Regions from separate parts of the Fontibacillus forbon genome, predicted to be linked through region 1. Evidence: riboswitches for the same ligand, from Rfam matches in the RefSeq annotation. Region 1 holds a riboswitch; each other region holds the start of a gene.
The links. Region 1 has a riboswitch for cobalamin ahead of metE (5-methyltetrahydropteroyltriglutamate--homocysteine S-methyltransferase). Riboswitches for the same ligand answer to the same signal wherever they lie in the genome.

Region 1 (7,952 bases):
TGTTGCAGGTTTCAAAATCCCTTCGTCTCGATTCATTTTGCGGTTTTACTAATGGGTCATCGTGGGCTCATGCGTGTCTTTGCCGTCTTTCGTAACCCGCAATATGGCCGTTGCTCCTTTTGAGGCATGCTTTAGCTGATGCGTAAGAATTGGGTAATCGCCTTCCTCCGTCACCGTAAATTCAACGACAGCCGATCCTCCTGCCGGAAGCATAACGGTCTGTAACCCATACATGATGTTTTTCGGATTGCCGTCAATGTAGACCCTGTCCATCGTCGTTCCTACAACATGGAAAGATGATACTTCGTTTGGCCCCACATTACTGACATATAGCCGGATGTTGTCTCCTACTTTGGCGAGAAGCGGGTGGTTTTTCAGCGTAAAGTCATCCCCGTTAAAAACGACATACTCCGGTTCTTCATTCATAAAAGCGTCCTCATCATGCTCCCGATACCACTCGCTTTGCACGATCGTAAATTCCCGGTCGATCTCGGCATCCGTCGGATAGCCGGTTTTCGGTTCCACGATGATCGTTCCGTACATGCCGTTTGCCACATGCAGCAGGACAGGGCTTGTGCCGCAATGATACATAAAAATACCGGGGGTATCGGCGGGATAAGTAAAGGTTCCTTGTTCGTCCGGCATAACGTCTACGAACTTTTTGCTTGGCGCGGCGTGAACCGCATGGAAATCCATCGAATGCGGCATGTCGGGATCCATATTTTTCAGCGTAAAGCTCAGCGTATCCCCCTCCTTAACCCGGAGCACTGGACCGGGAACCGTTCCGTTAAAGGTCCAGGCGTTATAAAAAACGCCTTCCGAAATTTCCACATCCGTTACCTGGGCGGTCATTTCTATATGAACGGTGTCGCCATCGCGATGGATAACCGGTTCTACCGGGTGCTGATTGACTTTTTGAACCTCCTGTTCCGGTTCGGATTCGCTGACTTGAGCCGGGGGAGGAGCAAGCCAGACCACCGAAATTACGATGAGGCAGGATAGGATGAAAAAGGCCGATTTCGCAATTTTCATAGGGGCGAACCTCCTTGAAGAAAATACAATTTCAATAACTTAAGATTAAGATGAATTCGGACCCCCCCTTGTGACGGAAAGCACATTTTCGGACGTGTCGGAAATTCGTAACATCTCTTATTGCTATTATTTCAATATATGAAAAATTCACAATAGAAATTCAAATCCCCGTTCCAGTTACTCCGAATATAATCCATCATATCTCCTTTTCTAGAAACCTATCATCCATGTATAAAAAGACAATTAATCCAACTGTTGTGAATATTTCATATATTGGGTATATTTAAAGGAACGGGGGTGAGGTGAGCGAATGGCATTCATGATTGCCCAAAGGGCGTATATCAAATTGTATCTGATTACTAAAGTGGAGCATCGCAGAGGATACGGATATCAAATACTGGAAGAGTTGAAGGAAGAATTCAAACCGTTCGGCTATGTGCCACCGCAAAGCGAGATTTATCGCGCTCTCCATGAGTTGGTGCAGGAAGGTGTTTTGTACCGGACCAAGCAGTTGAAAGGAAACGATCCGAGTGTGGATTTTCAGGAAATCGTCTTATACCACTTTACTGATGACGGTGCGGAGAAAGCAGCACTATACAAGAAACAAATTAAAACGGACCTCGACCGCTGCATCGGCATGCTTCATAAGGCGGTAGCGGATAATTTCGTTTGAATTAATCCGAATCCGATAAGATTACTGTTGAATTATGTCACAACAATCGGTAGTATTTAGTGCATATTCATAACTGAATATTGTGGGAATAGGTGTTCCAGCCGCGGCTGGAGCTTAAAAGGGAAGTCCGGTGCAATGCCGGCGCGGTCCCGCCACTGTAACAGAGAAGTCGTGATGCGTATCATGCCACTGGTGTCCAGGACACCGGGAAGGCTGTATCCGGCGATGATTCTGGAGCCAGGAGACCTGCCTGTTCTAGCAACACTGCTGTACCTACGGGAGATAGGGAGGTGTTAAAGATCGAGCCATCGCATCTGTATACGAAGGTCTTCTTTAGCATTGACTAGAGAAGGCCTTTTTTGTGCAGCTTTATTCATTCGTTATTTGTGTCAATCAATCAACCAACCGGTAAGGAAAAGAAGGGGAGGAATGAGATTTGAACAAGATATTGAGCGGCAATTCGGGCTATCCTAGGATCGGTAGAGAGCGGGAATGGAAAAAGGCGATCGAGGCTTTTTGGAGCGGAAAGATCGGTGAGGAGGACCTGCACGACCGGCTTGGCGAAATCCGCCGCAATCACTGGAAATTGCAGAAGGAAAAAGGGATCGACTTGATACCGGTCGGAGACTTCACCTACTACGATCAAGTCTTGGATACGGCCGTGATGTTCGGGCTTGTTCCGGAACGATTTGAATACCATGGCGGGCCGGTGCCGCTCGCTACATACTTTGCTATTGCCAGAGGCAACAAAACCGCTGCAGCCAGCGAAATGACGAAATGGTTCAACACGAACTATCATTATATCGTACCCGAACTTGAGGGAAGAGAGCCGGAACTGACGGTGAATATTCCGCTGTCTTACTACCGGGAAGCCAAGTCGGAGTTGGGGATCGAAGGCAAGCCGGTACTGTTGGGGTTGTATACTTTCCTTAAACTGTCCAAAGGCGCTTCAAACCGTCTTCAGGAGTGGGGCCATAAACTGCTGCCATTATATGTGCAGGTTTTGCGCGAATTACAGGACGAAGGTGCAGCCTGGGTGCAGGTGGATGAACCGGCACTGGTCACCTCGGTATCGGAAGAGGACTTAAAGCTGGTTCAAGAGATATATGAAACCATCTCTCGTGAAGTCCCGGGGTTATCAATCTTGCTGCAAACTTATTTCGATGCCGTAGAAAAGTATGAGCAAATCGTTGCTTTGCCGGTGAAAGGAATCGGTCTTGATTTTGTGCATGGAAAAGAGGGGAATTTACAGGCGCTTCGTCAATTTGGATTTCCTGCAGACAAAACGTTGGCGGCTGGTGTGGTCGACGGGCGCAACATTTGGCGTACCGACCTTCCGGAGACCCGGCAATTGTTGAATGAAATCGGGACATTAACTTCATCCTCTGCGGATCTTATCATCCAGCCGTCTTGCAGCTTGCTTCATGTGCCGGTATCCGCCAAAGCAGAAACGGGATTGCCTCCTGTATTGCATGAAGCGCTCGCTTTCGCGGAAGAAAAACTGGAGGAGATTTCGGCTTTATGCCAGGCGGCAAAGACAGGATCGACTCCGGCCTTGTTTGCTGCAAACAGCGATGCTTTGAAGCTTTTGTCCACGGATGCTTCGCGTAGCCGTAAACAGGTTCAGGATGCGGTTCTTACGATCTCCCAGCAGCCATCGGAACGCAGCAGCGAGTTTGTCCGGCGCCGTTTGAAGCAGCAAGCCAAATGGAATTTGCCGCTACTGCCGACGACGACCATAGGGAGCTTCCCTCAAACCGCTGAGGTTCGTGCAGCCAGACAGAAATGGCGCAAAGGAGAGTGGTCGGCAGAGCGGTATGACGAGTTTATCCGGACGGAAATTGAGAAGTGGATCACGATTCAGGAAGAGATCGGCCTGGATGTCCTGGTCCATGGAGAATTCGAACGGACCGATATGGTGGAGTTTTTCGGCGAAAAGCTCCCTGGATTTGCCTTTACGAGGGGGGGCTGGGTTCAATCGTACGGCACGCGCTGCGTGAAGCCGCCGCTTATTTACGGCGACGTGGAATTCGACCAGCCTATGACCGTTAAGGAGACGGCGTATGCCCAGTCGTTAAGTTCCAAACCTGTCAAGGGGATGCTTACGGGTCCGGTTACGATTTTGAACTGGTCTTTCGTCCGCAGCGACGTATCCCGGGAGACCGTGGCTTATCAAATCGCCTTGGCGCTTCGCCATGAAGTGGAGGCGCTTGAAAAGGCAGGCATTACCATGATCCAGGTGGACGAGCCGGCGCTACGGGAAGGGTTTCCGCTGAAGCCGAAAGATCGGGATCGTTATCTGGATTGGGCCGTAAAAGCTTTCAAAATATCGACATCCACCGTTCTAGAAACGACGCAAATTCATACCCACATGTGCTATTGCGAGTTCCATGATATGCTGGGCTCGATCCAGGCGCTGGATGCGGACGTGATATCCATCGAGACGTCACGCAGCCACGGCGAGCTCATTCAGAGCTTTGAGGATCACACCTATCCGCTTGGCATTGGGCTGGGAGTCTATGATATTCACAGTCCCCGTGTGCCTTCCGAGGAGGAAATGGTGTCCATGATCCGGCGGGCGCTTCAAGTGCTGGATCCGGAACTGTTCTGGATCAACCCGGATTGCGGGCTAAAGACCAGAGGCCAGGAGGAAACCGTTGCGGCATTGAAAAATATGGTGGGTGCCGCAGAGCGCAGCCGCCAGGCGCTTGCCTCCTCGAACTCCGTGGTTTAGTTTATGAGTTAGCAAAATTCTGCATTTGACAGGTGGATGACCCTTACTGTACTATAAATTATAAAGTACAAGAAAAATAGTTAGTGTTATAGATAACGGGAGGGAAATCACACCATGTCACACGTATTATTTGTTAAAGCCAACAACCGTCCGGTAGACCAATCGGCTACCGTCAAGCTGTATGAAAGCTTCTTGAAAACATACAGAGAAACTCATCCGGAAGACATGATCACCGAGTTGAACCTGTTCGAAGCGGATCTTCCGTATTATGATAACGATATGCTGAATGGCTTGTTCAAACTGGGTAAAGGTATTCCGGTAACACCGGAAGAACAAAAAGCCGCCGATTTGGCAAATACGTACCTGGATCAGTTCCTTGGCGCCGATAAAGTCGTATTCGCATTCCCGCTCTGGAACTTCACGATTCCGGCTCAATTGCTGACTTATATGTTCTATTTGAACCAAGCAGGCAAAACATTCAAATATACGGCTGAAGGACCGGTTGGTCTGGTTGGGGACAAAAAAGTCGCCTTGCTGCAAGCTCGCGGCGGCGTTTATTCCGAAGCTCCGATGGCGGACGTAGAAATGTCTATGAAATACATGGCTACTTCGCTGGCATTCTGGGGAATTACCAATCCCGAAACCGTGGTTGTTGAAGGGCATAACCAATTCCCGGACCGCGCTGAAGCCATCGTACAGGACGGCGTGAAACGCGCTGCGGACCTGGCTGCCAAGTTCTAATTAGATTTCGCAGGCAATTAGAGTCAATGGGCTATTCTGACAAGGTGAGAGGTCATCACCTGCAGAATAGCCCATTTTTTTTATTTAATGTCATTTAGGTTATAGTCCATACAGGGATAGGTTCAGTTACATAGTATGGTTGTGTAAACTGATTACATTCAAGGAGGGGAAATAAATGGGCGATTGCAAAGGAGCTTTTGGTGGATTCACTTCTACTGCAACGATCTTGGTTCTTTACATTCTGTTGGTCATTGTTCTCAGAACGTTCTAATGATGTGATCCGATCACATTAACTGAAATCAACAACGCAAGGAAGACTCAATAATGCAAGTTACGTGGATAACAAGGTAATAACGAGCAATTCGTAAAGCACGAGAGTCAGAATAAGCTCATCATCGTTGTAGTAAGGATTACCAAAAAACGCCCGTTGCGTTCCGTGATGGGGGTTGCGTACTGCCAAATACAGCAAGCCCTTATTGCAATTAATTATTCTACCCACGAACGTTTGGCCGTCTAATGTTTCAATTTTCACGACCTTGTTTTTATGCAGACTACAAATATGATGTACATGATTTCTTGCGTCCTTTAAGTTTTGGACTAGGTGTTTGTCCGCCTGATAAAGCACGTTCTGTTGATAACTTCCATGCTGAAGACTCATAATCAGCGATTCCTCCTTTATATAAGTAATTCATACTATGCTTTATAGCATTTCAACGTTCGTTATTTTAAGAAAGAATAAGTTAAGACAGTGGCAGCAGACCCGAAGCACGAGTCTGTACTGCCACTGTTTTTTGAGGATGGAAATACATTGATTTTCAAACATCAATTAGCATATAATACAAACAAACGTTCGTGTTCATTGGGTGAATCTATGAATATATTGAGAGATTGGTTTGATTAATATCGGGAAGCCAGAAGACTTTTGTTTGCTATAATGACCTGAGACATCATGAAGAAACTTGGAGGATTACATATGCTTCAGAAAACTCACAGCCTGGCCGGTTTGTTGACGGCCGAATGCGTACTGTCTTATTTCCATCAGCCCCTATTGACTTGGGAGGGAGGAGTAGCCCTCTTGATCGGGTGCGTGGCTGGCCCTCTTGCCGATATCGACAAGAAAGGGTCGACTATGGCAAAGATTCTATTACCGATATCGTGGGGTTTGCACTTGCTGAAGGTCAAACACAGGACCTTGACGCACTCGCTCATCTTTATTCTGGCGCTGGCCAGCCTGCTGTCGGCTTTACCGGAATTATTTTACTGGACCGCAATACTCGCCTATGCCTCGCATACCTTAATCGATATGTTTAATGATCAGGGCGTAGCCTTGTTCTGGCCGTGGAAAGTCAAAATCCGGCTTCTTCCGAAATTTCTGGCTATTGACACGGGATCGTTTTCCGAAGGAATCTTTCGGTTAATTTTGACGGTTGCAGTGATCGTGTATCCGGTAATGAATGAATTGCATCATATGTAGAAAGTCCTTGGCATCTACCGCGTTGTTGTCTATGATGAGAAAAGAATATTTTTCCATCTGGATTCCGTTATCGATTACGAAGGAGGGATACCTTGAACAACTTACCTGCGTCAGTGATCAAGACGCGGCAAGCGACAGCGGGCGGACCGGTGAAATGGATACGCAGGACATTAATAATTCTGTGCATTGCCGGGGCCATACTTACCGGTTTACTGCAAATATCTGCGCCAAAGCCGGCCGATTCGAATGTTTCGCCTGAAGAGTTTTCTTCGTCCCGTGCGATGAAGTACCTGGAGAACATTGCCCGGGAACCCCACCCATTAGGATCTGCAGCTCATGATCGCGTAAGGGATTACTTACTGTCGGAATTGAAGCTCCTCGGCTTGTTGCCGGAAGTACATGAAAGTAAAGTCATGTTGTACAATGGACAAAACGTGTTTGTAGAGAATATCGTGACGCGAATCCCCGGGAGTGACAACAGCAAGCCGGTTATGATCGCGGCGCATTATGATTCGGTGCCGGATGGGCCGGGAGCGGCCGATGACGGTGCGGCAATCGCAGCCATGCTTGAAACGGTACATGCTTTGCAGGCTTCGGGAACCATGAAGAACGATCTGATCTTGCTGATGACGGACGGCGAGGAATTGGGGCTTGCCGGAGCCAGGGCATTCATGAACAGCCACCCGTGGGCCAAGGAGCCCGGGCTGGTATTGAATTTTGAAGCTAGAGGAAATCGCGGACCTTCGTTTATGTTCGAAACGAGCGACTTGAATGGATGGCTGATTCAGGAATTTACGAAGGCAGCACCGTATCCTATAGGTTATTCTTTAATTTATAACGTCTATAAGCTAATGCCAAATGATACGGATTTGACGGAGTTTAAAGCGGGAGGACTGGCCGGGCTGAATTTTGCCTTCGGGATGGGAGTTAATGCTTATCATGACGAGATCGATACCCCGGAAAATCTGGACGAGTCCAGCCTTCAGCATCACGGCGAGTATATGCTCAGCCTAACCCGTCATTTTGGCAATTTGGATTTGACGCAGGTCAAGCAGGAAGATGAGATCTATTTCAACGTATTCGGCTGGAATATGGTCCATTATCCTCAGTCCTGGGCAGGTTGGCTATTGGGCGTTGCGATCTTGTTGTTCGTATTAACGATAGGGCACGGCTTGTATGCACGGCGAATAACCTTGAAAGGCATGGCCGCCGGCTTTGTGTTATTGGTTTTGCTTTTGGGAGCTGTGTACGGGATGTCTAAGCTAGCGTGGAATCTGGTGCAAAACTCTGTCAGTAGA
Region 2 (7,952 bases), on a different contig from region 1:
GGTGAGCGTGTACTTGATACCCTTTTGCTGTTCGAGTACACGTTGCAGCTCGGCAACATAGGAACTGAGACTGGTGGACCCTGTACCGATGGGAATAACCGTTACTTCCGCAATCGCCATAATTAAGCGCCTCCCTGATCATAACGTGTCTTGCCTTCACTTATTGTAGCAAGATTCGCTCCGGAATATCAAACCATAGAAATGAACTGTATGATCGGGGGCGCTGCGGCTGTAGCCTGCGTGAGCCGAAAGCTGCCCCGAACAGCGCCTCCTTCCAAACCCTTAAGCCGATTGGTCTCCAAGCTCCTCCAGGTCGTCCTCTACCGGAAGCGAAAGACTCTTCTTTAGCAGCCCCTTGATGATATTGGCAGACTTCACCTTGATATCCAAGGCCGGCGAAACTTCGATCCGGTAGGCTCCCTCCCGAATCAATGTCTTGAGCTCCTCTACGGTTTCAAAGTTCCGGTCAAACTCATTCAGGACGCAACCGTACTGCATGAACTGGTGCGTGTCGCTTCCGGCGACCACGGGGCGGCCGAGTCGTTTTGCGAACTCTCCGATTTTGGCGCGGTAAGCTTCGAGTCCCTGGGCATAGACGTCTTTGCCGTTCAGATCAAAGGCATCCAGGCGGCGCAACAATTCATCGGGCAAATGATGAAGCGGCGTCCCCTCCCGGAACGGATGAGCTCCGATTCTCAAGAACTCTCCCTCTTCGCTCCAGTCGAGCAAGGTACGGAAGTCGACGAACCGCCCTTTTTCCGTATGCGGTTCAAGGCAGCTTCTAAGCTCAAGCACGTTTTCCCGCCGGCCGATGATCAGAATGTGTCCCGTCTCTTTAATGTCGACCTCGATGCCCGGGAACACCTTGATTCCCTCAGCCAGATAATAGCCGTGCTCATAGGTATAATTGCGGTCCAGCATCTCGTAAATATCCTCATAGCGCAAAGTATTGAAGTGCTCCGTCATCGCGATGGCGTCCAGCCCGTTCCCTTTCGCTTCGGCCATCATCTCCTTGAAATAAGCGGGACTGAATTCACTTTTCTTGGAAAGCTTCACATGGGTGTGCAGATCGATTTTCATAAGTGTTCTCCTTTATTAGAGGTTAAATTGTACGGCCAGAATATACAGTGTAGCCACATAGAACGCTGAGACGGCCAGGAATAAGGCGTCGCGGAGCGTGAATTTCATATACGACAACTTGATCCGCTTGACCCGGGGCGACTGGTAGGCATAGGAGAAACCTTTGGTCTCCAGGGCTTCCACCGTAGTGCGCGTTCTTTTGGCGATGCTCAGTATTAACGGGTAAAAAGAAAGTACGGCAATTTTCAGAAAATAAACGATGCTCCGTAGATATAAAAAACCGTGCCGCTCCGGTGCCCTTCCGCGCAACCGGAACGAAAGGAAAATGTGATGGTACTCCTCCAGCAAGCTGGGGAGCATCCGGTAACCGTAAGCAATGCCGAATGAAACCTGCTTCGGCACTCCGATGCTAAGCAGGCCGTCGCTCAGTTTCTCGGGGTCCATCGAACAGAACACGGTAATGCTGGCCAGTGAAATGACGGACAATTTCAGCGTCAGCTTCAGCAGCGGCAGGATGCTTTCCCCGCCTCCCCCGAACAACCAGGATACGATCAGCAGATACCCGGCCTGACTCAACAGCCCGAGGCACAAAATCCCTATAATAAGCGGACTCACCCGCGACATCATCGTCGTTAATGCCATGAGGAAAAACAAGCCGAACAACAAAATCACATTATGGATGAACCACGGGGCGATTCCGAAATACAAATACCACAGGAACAAAGTCCGCGGGTCCAGCTTGGCGAGGAAAGTATCGCCGTTGCCGTAGGCCGTGTTAAGCAATTCTATTTTGACGCCTTCGACCGATACCCGGTCCATAAGCTTACGTACATATTCCATGAACCAACGCCTCCTTTCTTCCTATAGCCTTCCAGCGCTGGGCGAATTCATCTACCGTGTAACAAAGCTGCGGCAAGCCAAGATTCCGGCACAGCTCCAAAATTTGCGGCGCCGTCAACCCGGCCAGCTCCAGCAGGTCGGCATCGGCAAACACCGACTCCCGCGTCCCGTTCCGGATCATCCGGCCTTGATGCATGACGATGACGCGATTGGCCCACTCCGCAACAAGCTGCATATCATGGGTCGCTACGATCACCGTTTCCACGTGGCGGTTCAATTGCTGCAGCAAGCGCGTAATATCCTTGCGGGTGGCAATATCGAGATTGGCCGTCGGCTCATCCAGCAAAATGACCGATGGATTCATAGCCACCCCGATCGCCAGCGAGGCGCGACGCTGCTGTCCGCCGCTTAGCAGGCGTCCGTCGCGGTGCTGAAGCTCCGTTAGCCCGAAGCTGTCCAGAATGTCATCCACCTTCTGTTCGTAGCCGATCACGCGGCGGGCCTTCAAGAAGAACTCCACATCCTTGCGAATCGAGTCTTCAATGAACATTTCTTCGGGATTTTGATAAATGTAAGTCACCATATCGGCAAGCTGCTCCGGCGGAGTTCGCAGCGTGTCTATGCCTTTCACCCGGACATATCCAGCCTCCGGCTTCGTCACTCCGGTGACCAGCTTCAGGAAAGAAGACTTCCCGGCCCCATTATTCCCTACCAGGGCAACCAGATCGCCCGGGTTGAACGTTACGCTGACATCGTCCAGCACCACCTTTCGCTCCCTCGTGACCGTCCGGTAGGAGAAACGGGCATGCTTGACTTCGATAACGGGATTCACGGCGTTTGAGGAGTCAATCGAACCGGCAAGTCCCGCTGAATCGCTTGTGCCCAGGGAGTCGGTGGGATCCAAAACTCCCTCCTCATATCGCTCCTCCTGGAGTCGGCCAAAATACTGCACGGCTTCCTCCAGGGTAACCGGGTACCGGTGCCCCCCTGCCCCTGCTTCTTCTCCGGTCCCTCTAGCATCAAGCCCCATGCCGGACTCGAACACTTTCGCAGCGGCCTGCGTGACTTGGGGCGGGTAAATATGACTCGCCTCCAGTTGGCCCAGCTCGCGCAGCGCTTCCTTTACCGGCTTGGACCAGAGAACCCGCCCCGCATCCATAAGCACCACCGTCTTGCAGTACTCGGCGATAAACTCGGTATGATGCTCGATCACGATAATGGTTTTTCCATGGCACTCGTTCAAATTCCGTAACAGATCATAAATCTTCCCGGCATGGCTTGGGTCAAGCTGCGCAACCGGCTCGTCGATGATCAGGATGTCGGGATCGAGCGAGATCGCACCGGCCAAGGCGAGCTGATGCTTTTGCCCGCCGCTGAGCTGCCAGATGAATTCCTTCGGATCGCATTGCAGATCAACCAGCCGGAGCGCCCGGCGTCCGCGCTCCTTATAGTCTTCGAAGCCATAATTAAGCGGGGCGAATCCCGCGTCGTCCAATACCGTCGGACGGATCAATTGATTTTCAAAATCCTGGTACACGTAACCGACATGACGGGACAGCTGTGCCACGTTATGCTTGAGCGTATCCAGCCCGTTCACTTGAACGCTGCCCTCGTAATCTCCCACATAATAGTGCGGTATCAATCCGTTCAGCGTTTTACACAACGTGGATTTACCGCTACCGTTTCCGCCGATCACGGCGACAAAATCGCCGCGCTTGATCTCCAGGGAAACTCCGTTCAGCACCGGGTGCTCGGCACCCGGATATGTAAAATTGACCCCTTCCATGACAACGATATTGTTTTCGTTCCCCATTAAACCTGACCGCTCCCATCCATATGTTGCGGCATTTTTTTGCCTTTGCGAATCAGCAGCAGAATCGTGATCAGCGCCACGATCGCCGCCGCACCGATACTGACCCAGATGAACCATCCGCCGATGCTCTCCAGGAAATCCGCATCCCAGTCGATCAACGCCATATCCGACTCAGCCAGAAACTCTGCGCCTACCGCTACAAGAGCCAGAACAATCGAGATAACGATCAGTCGCGGAGCTATGATTTCACCCAACGAATATTTCACCCGGTTATCGCGCGGTTTCATGCCGAGCAAAGGTTCGATTTTGCCGTACAATCGGGGCACCAGATACAAGGTCGGCAACAGAGCGAACAGAATACCGGAGAACAAGACGTCATTCAGAAAAGAAACCCCTTCTACGACCACTACGCTTTGCGCCAAGCCCGGTACGGCTTCAAATTCCTCTACCCCCACCCATACCTTGGCAATGTCTACCGCGCTGCTGATAAACTGGTGGATGACAACCCCGGTAATCGCGGCAATCCCGACCTGCCTGCGATTTCGCGGATCATTGACGAGACTCCCGGCAATGAACATAGCTAGAGAAAATCCGATAAATTTCTCCAGCTCCCCGAGACCGCCGAACTGGCCGAGCATGATCTCGCCGAAAATCACTTCGCCCAGCGCCGCGCCGACGGCGGCATAAAACGGATGGAACAGAATGCATAGCGTCAACGGAATAAAAGCGAAGTACTCCACCGAAAATTCCACCGGACCGAGCCGCAGGGATGGAATCAGCTCCGTAATCATGTTGGACAAGCCGTACAGGGACATAGACAAAATAAACACCATCATTTTTTGCGATTGCGTAAGCACATATCTTTTTTGGGACCGAATCACTTGCTTCCCCTCCTTGAATTAAGTTGTTCAAACGCCCTTGCTTCAGGCTAATCCCAATATAGAATCCAATTATTAAATTCGATGTCCGGGAACGTTAAAATCATGTAAATAAAATTACATAAATTATAATAATGAAAAAATACACGTCATCATCAACGCGCCCCTTGTTTCTCCGATTGGATACGTATCGCTTTTGCCCTTATTAAATCCGGTATGTTAATCTATTTCTATCAAGCACCAGACAAAGAAAGTGAGGGCATATCTCGTGAAGCTGGACTGGAATACCGAGGCCCTGTCACCGGGCCAGTTTAAAATTGCGGATTATATCCAAAAAAACTCGCAAACCGTCCTGTTCTCCACCGAACAGGAAATTGCCGACGCGCTGGGGCTGAGCATTGCCTCGGTCTCGCGGTTTTGGCGCACGGTCGGTTTCAAAAATATAAAAGATTTCAAAACCAAGCTGAGGAGTCAACTCGATGTGACGCCTGCGGCAAAAATGAAAAACATTATGGACAAAGCGGACGCCAGCCCGCTCCCCCAGCAGTTTCTCGCAACAAGCATGAGGCATCTCGAAGAAACGCTGACCCACTACTCTGCCGATTCCTTCGAAGCCGCCGTCACCGCCCTGACCTCGGCAAGGCGCATCTACATCTATGGTCCGGGCCCTTCGGCCGGGCTCACGGAGCTGCTTCATTACAGGCTCGGCCGATTCGGCCTGTCTCTCCATCGCTTGGACCGCGGCGGGAGCGAGTTGTTTGAGGATCTTCTTCACCTGACAGGGGAAGATCTCGTGGTCCTGTTCGGGTTCGTCCGGCTGCTGCCGGAAGCGAAGGTGATCGTCGATCATGCCAAAGAGACCGGTTACCGGACTTTGCTCATCACGGACCGGCTCGTTGCCGACTTTTCCGATCAATGCGATATCACGCTGTTTGCCAGCCGGGGAGAAACGTGGGAATTCCACTCCATGATTGCCCCTACGTTTATAGTAGAAAATTTGATTGTCGCGGTAGGAATGAGGAATCCGGAGGATCATCTGCACAAGTTGAACGAGTTGAATCAGCTAAGAAAAAAATACGCCCAGGAGCTTCCAAGATAATCCATGGGACAAACCTGGTTTCGGAATTTTCGGACTAAAAATTTCAAAAAAATTTTTCATCCCCGCTGGACCGCACTGCGGTTGCTTTCAGGGGATTTTTCATTTTTTTCAGCCGTTCAATTTAAGCTAGGCCCATTTACAAACACAATATATGGGGTTAATATATTTACAAGACAACAAAATATAGTGTGAACGGGTGGTCCGGCGCCCTAGACGCCGGGTCTTAAAAGGGAAGGCGGTGCGAATCCGCTGCGGTCCCGCCACTGTAATCGGAGCGCTTGGGAATCTCTTGTGATCATCCCAAGGCAATTCGCCGGCATAATGCCACTAAGGGAGTTCTATAACTCCCCCGGGAAGGCGCCGGCGCATGACCGAAAGCCAGGAGACCTGCCCGTTTGGAAGACACCGCGCTAACCTGCGAGGAACAGGGAGGTGTCCGATGCAGCTCTTACATAGCTTTGATTTTGACTTCATGGTTCCGCCTTCCTACAGCTATCATTCTGGAGACATTCGGGCATTTTCGGCCTTGCCGGGTTGGAAATGCTTTTTATATGGGATTTTACCTAGTTATCGGGGAGGAGAACTATTACATGGCATTAATGAATCGGATCGATACGGAAACAAACCGGGAGCAAATGATGGAAGAGGTTATCCGCCTTGGCGAAGAAATCGTCGAGAGCTCGAATTTGGAGGTCTTGCGGGAAAACGCCAACTTGAACGGGGAAAGCTTCTCCGGCAAAATGAGCAAATTCGGCAGCGAGTACTCGAAATGGTATGCAAACCATTTTGTCATGCCGCCCCGGGTCGTCCAGGCGATCAAGGACAATGTAGTCTATGTGCATGACCTCGATCAATACGCGATCGGCACGACGAATTGCATTTTCATTCCGTTTGCCAAACTGCTGCGCGAAGGCTTCAACACCGGCAACGGCAGCGTCCGTCCGCCGAACTCGATCATGACCGCGATGGCGCTCGTCGCGATTATTTTCCAATCCCAGCAAAACTCCCAATACGGCGGCGTATCGGCCAACATGCTTGATTACGACCTGGCTCCTTACGTGGCAAAATCCTTCGCCAAATACTTCCGCAAAGGACTGGAGTATTTCGAGGAAGGCAATGGCGAGGCGGACTTTGGCGGTGTAATCGACATGAGCCGCAGCGACCTTCAAGCCCAATATCCGAAATCTTTTAAATATGCGTTAAAAGAAACCGAAAGCGAGACACTGCAAGGCGCGGAGAGTCTGATTCACAACCTGAATACGATGTCCAGCCGCGCGGGAGGACAAATTCCGTTCACCAGCATCAACTACGGCACCTGCACGTCGCCGGAAGGCCAACTCGTCATCAGCTCCCTGCTGACGGCTACGATGCGCGGACTCGGCAGCGGAGAAACGCCGATCTTCCCGATCCAGATTTTCAAATGCAAGCAAGGCGTCAACCAAAACCCGGGCGAGCCGAACTATCATCTCTTTTTGAAGTCGGCGGAATGCTCGGCCAAGCGGCTGTATCCGAACTTCGCCAACCTGGATGCCCCGTTGAATCTCATGCACTACGATCCAACCGATCCGGATACCGAATTCGCTACGATGGGCTGCCGCACGCGGGTGCTGAGCGACCGCTTCGGACGCAATCACCTGTCCGGAAAAGGCAATCTTTCCTTTAATACGCTAAACCTCGTCAAGCTCGGACTTGAGCACGGGATCGCGTTGGGACGGAGAAACGTTGCGGATGAGCGCGGCTTCTACCATGAACTCGACCATTACCTCGACATCGCGCTGGAAGGACTGCTTCATCGCTTCAAAATCCAAGCCGCGCAAAAAGCGAAAGCGTCCGATTTCATGATGCGCGAAGGCGTTTGGGAAGGCGGCGAGAAGCTGGACCCGGAGGAAAACGTCGGCGAATTGATCAAACACGGCTCCCTGTCCATCGGATTCATCGGGCTGGCGGAATGCATGAAGGCCATGTACGGCAAGCATCATGGCGAAGACGAACAGGTTTACCAAAAAGCTTACGATCTGATTGCCTATATGCGCGACTACTGCGACAGACAAGGCGAATTGCACAACCTGAACATCACGTTATTCGCCACGCCGGCGGAAGGGTTGTCCGGCAAATTCACCAAGCGTGACCGGGCTTTCTACGGCACGGTGCCGGGTGTCGTCGACCGGGAGTATTACACAAATTCTTTCCACATCCCTGTGTACTACAAGATTAGCGCCGCGAAAAAGATTCGGCTGGAAGC
Region 3 (7,952 bases), 890 kb from region 1:
TCGAACGTAGCCATCTCGGCCATAATCCGGCAAGCCGCGTCCACCAGGTGAAGCGCCAAGACGCCGCCCGTACCTTCGCCAAGACGCATGTCCAGTTGAAGCATGGGTTCGAGGCCAAGCGCTTTTAACAGATATACATGGCCCTGCTCCTGCGAAACATGGGAAGCAATCATATAATTCACCGACTCCGGTGCCAGCCGTTGAGCCGCAAGCGCCGCCGCTCCGGAAATGAACCCATCAAGCACAACCGGACAGTGATGGGACGCAGCGCCCAGAATAACTCCGGTTAATCCGGCAATCTCAAGCCCTCCAACCTTGGCGAGCACATCTACCGGATCGGACAGATCCGGACGGTTTAACTCCAATGCCCGCTCTACGACAAGGACTTTATGGCGCATCCGGTCATCATTGATTCCCGTTCCGCGACCAACTGTTTCCAAAGTCGAAATCCCCGTAAATGCGCTCATAAGTGCTGCACTGGCTGTCGTATTGCCGATACCCATTTCCCCGGTAACAAACAAGGAGACCCCTCTGCGGATCGCATCTTCTACGACTTCAACGCCAGCCATCAAAGCAGCTTCGGCTTCTTCCCGGCTCATAGCCGGCCCGGATACCATGTTGCCCGTACCATAACGAATCTTACGCGAGATGAGGCCCGGATGGTTAATCTCCGCATTGACCCCTACATCGACGCACATCACTTCCGCTCCCGCTTGGCGGGCGAGGACGTTCACAGCCGCGCCTCCGGAAAGAAAGTTAAGCACCATCTGAGGAGTAACTTCTGCAGGAAACGCGCTGATCCCCTCTTCGCACACCCCGTGATCGGCGGCCATGACGACCACCCCCCGATTCGGGAAGGACGGCTGCGTTTTTCCCGTGATTCCTGCCAGTTTCACCGCTAAGGATTCCAGCTTGCCGAGACTTCCGGGCGGTTTGGTCAAACGGTCCAAATGCTCTGCCGCCGCTGCTGAAGCAACCGGATCCAGGGCTTGTACCGATCCGGCGATATCCATTATGGAGCGACTCATCGGTTAACACCTCTCTTTTTTCGTCTATGATTCCATTGATACCATTCTACCATTATTATCTTGAACGGAAAAAGAACAGCATCATTAATTACTAGTCTAATCAGCCCGCTTTCCCGTCGCCTTCTGCAGCAGCAGTTGAGGAACACCGGTGTCGGGATGAGCCACGCTGTGGGATTTCACTTCAAATACCGATTCAATCATTCCCGGAACCAGAATTTCGGACGGAGTTCCTTGAGCCGCCAAACTGCCTTCGTTTAAAACAAGCAGGCGATCACAATAAAGCGAGGCCAGATTCAGATCGTGCATGACGGAGATGACGGTCAAACCTTCCTCGCGTTGCCAGCCTGCAACAAGCTCCATAAACTGCATCTGATAACGGATATCCAGATAGGTTGTCGGTTCATCAAGCAATACGACCTCAGGCTGTTGCGCCATTACCTTACCAAGCGCGGCCCGCTGCCTTTGGCCCCCACTGAGACTGCTTAGCGGGCGTTCTGCCAGACTTCCAAGTTCCAGCCTGTCCATAATATCCTGCATTAATCTCTCCGCTTGTCCGTCTTTTTCCCTTCCCCGCCAATCCTGAAAAGGGAACCTGCCCATTTCGATGACTTCCCGGACGGTAAAAGAAACGGGCGGAAGCCCGTCTTGCTGAAGTACCGCGAGCTTCCGGGATAACTCTTTACGGCTGTATGAGGACAGCGGATGACCAGCCAGTTTGATTTGGCCCCGGTCCGGTGACTCAATCCCGGAAATCAGACCAAGCAAAGTGCTTTTTCCGCTTCCGTTAGGCCCGATCACTCCCCAAAATTCCCCGGGCTCTATCTTCCAATCGATATCTCTTAACGCGTTCAGACGCCCATATGATTTTGCGGCATTCTTCACCTCGATCATGACATCTCCCTCTCCCGCGCTTTTTTCTTTTTATATAACAAAAAAGCGAAAAACGGAGCGCCGACAAAAGCCGTGATTACCCCGAGCGGGATTTCCGTTGGCGCAAGCAACGAGCGGGCCGCAAGGTCGCTCCACATCATGAAAATGCCGCCTCCGAGCGCGGAGAGCGGGATAATAAGCCGATAGTCCGGACCCGTGATGAGCCGGATCATGTGGGGAATCACAAGGCCGACAAACCCGATCACGCCGGAAACCGATACGGCCGCGGCAGTCATCAGCGTAGCCACGAGCAAAATGACCAACTTCGTCGACTCCACATTCAACCCGGAATGAGACGCCTGACGTTCACCCAATGCCAGCAGGTTCAGGGAACGGGCACGGCTCCACAGGAACAATCCTCCCAACGCCAAATATGGAAGCAGGATGGCCGTATACGACCATCCTCGCAGACTCAGGCTTCCCATCGTCCAATACAATATTTCATTTACCGTTCTTTTCGACATCGCCGTCAGAAAGGAGACGACCGCACCGAGAAAAGACTGCATAACCACACCCGATAATATCAAACTCTCGATCGGGATTTTTCCATTCTCCCTGGCCAGCCGCATTACGATCCACAGCGTAGCCGCCCCGGTCAGAAAAGCTACCACCGGAAGCGTGAATATGCCGAGCAGTGAAAATTGCCAGCCGAAAAAGATCAGCACGGCCGCGCCTAACGCCGAACCCGAGGAAACCCCCAAGGTGAAGGGATCTGCAAGCGGATTGCGGAGCACGCCTTGAAACGCGGCGCCTGCCACCGAAAGCGAAGCTCCTACCAACATGCCAAGCAACACGCGCGGCAGGCGTACCTGCATCACGATTTGTTCGGAAGCCACGCTCCAATCAGGCTCGATCCATTCTCCGAGACCCGGAATCCGATGCAGCAGAATCCCGACGATTTCACCTGCCGGCAAGTGAACGGAACCGAACCCGATGCAGATCAGCAGCGTAAAGAGAAGCAATCCCAGGCCGATCGTCCCGTAACCTGCCAGCTTTGACCTCATGGTTGGATCAAATCCGGGTAAATCGCTTTCGCTACTTCAATTAATCCCTGAGTCACGCGCGGACCCGGACGGCTCAATAAATTGTCATCCATTCCCACAATGCGGTCTTCCTTCACAGCCGTGATTTGATCCCAGCCGCCGCGGCCTTTGATAATTTCGGCCAATGTACGGTTATTCTCATCGATTACACTTTTCGCATATAAAATGACGTCCGGATTTGCTTTAATAATGTTTTCTTCGTTAATCTCGCTCCAACCGGTAATGTCGGAAGCCACGTTTTCCCCGCCGGCAAGTGTGATCATTTCATCCATAAACTCGCCTTTGCCTACGGTCCAACCGGGAGAAAACTCAATATACACTTTCTTCTTCTGATCGGCTGTCAAAGATTTAACGGCTTCGGTAACTTTGTCCAGCTCAGCTTTCATTTGTTCGGTTACTTCTTTTGCCTCGTTCTGATGGTCGGTGATCTCGCCGACCGTTTTAATATTGTCCATTACCCCGTCGATCGTTTTGGGATTGGAGCGAAACACTTTCATCCCGAGATCGGTCAAACTCTTGACCGTATCTTCGCCGATCAGACTTCCAGCCAGTACCAGATCCGGCTGCGCTGCTACTACCGCTTCAACATTCACCTGAAAACCGCCCATTTTCGGCTTATCTTTAGCCGCTTCAGGGTAGTCGTCGTTATCGGAAACCCCAACGATTTGTTCATCCAAACCAAGGGCGAACAAGCCTTCCGTCTCCGAAGGTGCCAGCGAGACGATCCGCTGCGGTGCGGATTCAAACGTAAATTCACTTCCGTAAGCATCCTTTACGGTAAGCGGGTAAGTCGTATGAAGTTCTTCCTGCTCCGGTGCGTTTGCACCGTTTGTTTGCTGTTCTTGAGTCTGACCCGCGTTGTTGCTATTGTCCGCCGTGCTGTTTGTGTTATTCGCTCCGCAACCGGCGGTAACGAGCAGCAAAAGCGCCAGCAGCCAAATCCCCCAAACCTTAGTCCACTTCTTCATTAGTCCCTCTCCTTCGGGTTTCTTGTTTTAAGAAACGCCTGAGCCAAAGCGAAGCCCTATTCCACAAGAAAAACCCATCCTGAGCGGATGGGTTACGTCTACAAAGTCATTTACGGAAACTTCAAGTCAATCACGCAAGACCGGTTTCCGTCTTCATTAGCAGAACGTTATCCTTTCCTCGAAGGACCGTCTAAAACTCCCGTTGGCAGGTCTCCTGACTATCAGGCCGCGACGAAAACTCGCCTTCCCATCATACTTTTCCGTACGACAGTGGCAAAATGAGTTTCGTCCCTGTACACAGTGGCGGGACCGTGCCGGATTTACACCGGCTTCCCTTTTAACCCGAAGCTTGCGGCAAGCATGCTCCAGGACCTACGGGCACTTTCTATTCGCTTGAATCTAGGCTTTCTTTCTCTATGGATTATAGGGGATAAGCTTAAAATTTACAATATGCGATACGGGCTATCGGCCAGCATAACGGTCATTCTAACTTTAATGATCTACGGACAAATCGGCCCCCAATACCCCGATAACATCTCCTTCTTTTAAAATGGGAACAGACAAAGTGATGCAACGCCGCTTGGTGATTGCCGATACATAAACCTCCGAAATGACCGTTTCCCCGTTCATGGCACCTCGGAACCAATCGCGACCCTTGGCATTGAGCAGTCCCGCCTCTGGAATCGATACGACAAAAGAACCGTCGGACCGGTTTGTCCATGCGGCTTCCAGTCCCGTCTCCCCTTCCAGGAGCCGCTCCAAAACGACGCGGTGCTCAAATTCCCGCATCAAGAGCATTGTGCTGTTGTTCGCCGTTTCCTGAAGTCTTCTGGCATAAACCAGGCCCAGTTCCCGTACCGCAGCTTTTTGTTCCTCCGTTTCCTCCGAGGCCGAACTTCCCCGGACCGCCTCCAACGAAGATAGCAGTTCCTCTTGCGCCCGGTGCAGGCCGCCGGCAACACTTTGAAGCTTGCCGATATGCCCCCTCTGGGATTCCATCCGGGACAAGGCACCCTCCACATGGGAGATACTCCGGTTAAGGCCCGCATGAACTTCCTTCATCATGCTTTCCATATTCCGCGTCATCTCCGATTGTTCCCGGCTTCGCCGTCCAGTCTCGGCCACCAGCCCGTTCACTTCGGCCACCTCGTCGGAAATGAACAGGATGTCCTTCCCCATCGATTTCAGCAATTCGATGCCGTCCATCGCCGATTTTCTTCCATCCCGGAGCGTATCCTTAACCCGGTCCACCTCATCCGTGATTTGCCGGAACAGAGGGGCGGAACTGCCGATCGCCTTGCTGCTCTGCTCGGCAAGTTGGCGCATTCTCATGGCCACTACGTCAAAACCTTTACCCTGTTCCCCCAGTCTTGCCGCCTCAATGGATGCATTCAGGGCGAGCAGCAATACTTCGCCGGATATCCCTTCAAGCTCCCGATATAAGGCTCCAAGTTGTCTCGTATTGCGCTCCAGATCGTTCATCGGTCCGTTGATCGACTGCTGGGACTCCGCCAGCGAGCGAATCGTCCCGTCTGCCTCTGCGAGGGCTTCCGTGATCCGCGAAGCTTCGGACAGCGTCTTCTCGCTGCGGATATGCAGTTGATCCGCCGCCTCCTGAATCCGAAATGCGGAGGTAGCAACTTCCTGCATGGCAGCCAAACTTTCCTGCACCTGTTCCAAAGAACGTTCACTGCTGTGCTTCAGCTTCAGATCCTCCACAGAGGAAATATCGGATAAATGCTGGAGTTGCTCCATGCTCTCGTTCACTTCTCCCACGGCAGCCTGCAGCCTGTCCGCCGCAACCAGAGATTCATTGGCCATCACGATCCAATCGGTTTCGGAATGCCCTTTATCATCATGTTCCGGCGGAGCTGCCGAAGGAAGCGAGGAGGAAGTCTCTTGTCCTTCGCGTCGAAATTTTAGGAAACTCCATGAGAGCGTTGCAAAACATATAAAGGCTATCAGGGCCACGAAAGGCATATACCAGGATAACTTTTGCCATAAAGCCATGATAAACAATAAAAAGGCCGCCCCCATACCCAGTACGGATGCATTTCTTTCGATCCCGCGGAGTTGATTCATTTGTTCCCACTCCTCTTATGTAAGTTTATCTTACATTATAGAATAGGACTTAAGACATAAAAAGAGTTTTTTCGGAAATTTAATACATTTTTCTTCAAATTTCTATGTCTATTTTATAGATATAACACGTTATGTTATATTTTGTTGTGATATATAGATGTTTCTTAACTCTGACATACCCAAACATTACGGACAAAAGAACCCTTCACTACCTGACCGTAGTCCTTAATTTGAAAACCGCAAGCCTGCAAATCGAACTCTAACTCTTCGCTCGACACCACCACAGCAGTCTCGCAGAACCGGCGCAGGCTCGATAGCATGGCTCTTTTTTCGTCCTGCGGCAACACCGAGCACAAATTGTAAGGCATATCCAGAATGGCTGCATCATAATGCCCGCTCACATGATTCATATCTCCAATCGAAAGTAGCCCCGGGTCATCATACCCGAAATGCGCCAGGTTCTCCCGGGCTCCCCGGATGGCCAGCGGATTCAAATCCCTGCCGAAGATATCGACACCCATGGACAGCGCCTCGATCAGCACATTGCCCATCCCGCAGCACGGATCGATCGCCCTGATCCCTTTCGGATCAGGGATGCCGATATTCACGAGCGCCCGAGCCATCGCAACAGGCAGTCCTGTGGAGTAATTCCTTGGCTTATGCTTATGTTGCTGCCAGACCGGGTCTGCCTGACGGCAGATGCCGAACATCCAGCCGCCATTATACGAAAGCAGCCCAAACGTTATGTCCGGATGGCGCATTTTCGCCGTCCCCCTGATATGCGCGCCAATTCGCCGTTCCAGTTGCCTCTGCTCCTCATAACTTCGCTTCAAACCGTTTTTTAGATACAGTACTTTGAAGGTGCTTCCCTCCAGCTTTATTCCCGCTGCATACGTGATGATCTCTTCAAGCGAATGACCGGTGAACAGAACATCTACCCGCATGGAAACAAACGGGCTCCTGTTCGGTTCGATCCTCAAAGGACTCTCTATATATGATAATGATCCCGGTTCTTCTCCAAACAAAGCGCGAAGCTCCATCCGGCACAGTTCTCTATCATTTTCGTGGCATGCAAAAAGAAAGATAAACCGTTCACGGTTATGATTTAGATTCGGTTGCACTTTACCTTGTTCCTCCCGATAGATTTGGGCACAATGGTTCCAAATTCCATACTTCATATCCCATATCTCGTACCACATTCCATATTTTCAAAATTCTAATTTCAACTTTCATTGTCCATTGTATCAAAAATTTGAAAGTTTTATTGAATCCCGTCACTGCATCTCCGTGAGCTGCGCCCAGTATCTTTTGGGCATATGGGACATCTGCGCGCGCGGATTAACCCGCTCCCGGATCGCTACCGTATTATAAAACTGCTTCCACAAACTGCGGTAAGCTTTCTCTTGTTCGCTGACATCCGGCAGAGTCAACTCATCCACATTCACAATTGACACCTTATCGTTCTGCGTCTCATCCGGCCGGTGTATCAGCGCCTGTCCATGAGTTTTATCGTAAATCATAAACGACTCTTGACGGTAACGATCGCAAAAATGGGGAGCCAAAACAGGTAACACAATATTTTTGGGCTCAATCACGGATACCAGAGCATCGCCGTAGACCGAAAAACGCACAAATCCCGTGAACGCATGGCTCTCGGAATTCAAATGCCTCACTGCTTTATTAAGCTGATGAACGGTATTCTCCGTCAGCATATTCATCACAACGCCCCCATGCTTGAAACCAAGACGCAGAAAGCGGTAAATCAGCATTTCTTTTTGAGAGTCACATGTGAGAAAGCCTAACCGGACCAATTCCTGGGCTGCCGGCGATATTTTATTTCCGATTGCATCATATACCCGTGCAGCCTTCCCCGAATCGGTTTCAACGTAACGGTTGCCGAA

Region 2: linked by a shared signal. The riboswitch ahead of ACLB09_RS16900 (anaerobic ribonucleoside triphosphate reductase) and the one ahead of metE (5-methyltetrahydropteroyltriglutamate--homocysteine S-methyltransferase) in region 1 are both predicted to bind cobalamin.
Region 3: linked by a shared signal. The riboswitch ahead of ACLB09_RS11605 (ABC transporter substrate-binding protein) and the one ahead of metE (5-methyltetrahydropteroyltriglutamate--homocysteine S-methyltransferase) in region 1 are both predicted to bind cobalamin.

What each region holds. Positions count from the first base shown of each region.
Region 1 is NZ_JBKGFV010000002.1:112,397-120,348, reverse strand. Features, by position in the region: gene ACLB09_RS07230 (multicopper oxidase domain-containing protein) at 49-1,032, opposite strand; gene ACLB09_RS07225 (helix-turn-helix transcriptional regulator) at 1,343-1,705, shown strand; cobalamin riboswitch at 1,779-1,973, shown strand; gene metE (5-methyltetrahydropteroyltriglutamate--homocysteine S-methyltransferase) at 2,142-4,439, shown strand; gene ACLB09_RS07215 (FMN-dependent NADH-azoreductase) at 4,554-5,180, shown strand; gene ACLB09_RS07210 (YjcZ family sporulation protein) at 5,356-5,451, shown strand; gene ACLB09_RS07205 (hypothetical protein) at 5,512-5,838, opposite strand; gene ACLB09_RS07200 (metal-dependent hydrolase) at 6,154-6,654, shown strand; gene ACLB09_RS07195 (M20/M25/M40 family metallo-hydrolase) at 6,747-7,952, shown strand, end outside.
Region 2 is NZ_JBKGFV010000004.1:237,444-245,395, forward strand. Features, by position in the region: gene ACLB09_RS16870 (MTH1187 family thiamine-binding protein) at 1-120, opposite strand, end outside; gene ACLB09_RS16875 (PHP domain-containing protein) at 283-1,080, opposite strand; gene ACLB09_RS16880 (energy-coupling factor transporter transmembrane component T family protein) at 1,096-1,920, opposite strand; gene ACLB09_RS16885 (ABC transporter ATP-binding protein) at 1,904-3,733, opposite strand; gene ACLB09_RS16890 (cell division protein FtsQ) at 3,733-4,614, opposite strand; gene ACLB09_RS16895 (MurR/RpiR family transcriptional regulator) at 4,880-5,710, shown strand; cobalamin riboswitch at 5,888-6,119, shown strand; gene ACLB09_RS16900 (anaerobic ribonucleoside triphosphate reductase) at 6,301-7,952, shown strand, end outside.
Region 3 is NZ_JBKGFV010000002.1:1,001,840-1,009,791, forward strand. Features, by position in the region: gene cobT (nicotinate-nucleotide--dimethylbenzimidazole phosphoribosyltransferase) at 1-1,028, opposite strand, end outside; gene ACLB09_RS11595 (ABC transporter ATP-binding protein) at 1,125-1,919, opposite strand; gene ACLB09_RS11600 (FecCD family ABC transporter permease) at 1,916-2,962, opposite strand; gene ACLB09_RS11605 (ABC transporter substrate-binding protein) at 2,959-3,969, opposite strand; cobalamin riboswitch at 4,157-4,360, opposite strand; gene ACLB09_RS11610 (methyl-accepting chemotaxis protein) at 4,462-6,051, opposite strand; gene ACLB09_RS11615 (TRM11 family SAM-dependent methyltransferase) at 6,216-6,995, opposite strand; gene ACLB09_RS11620 (TIGR03915 family putative DNA repair protein) at 7,326-7,952, opposite strand, start outside.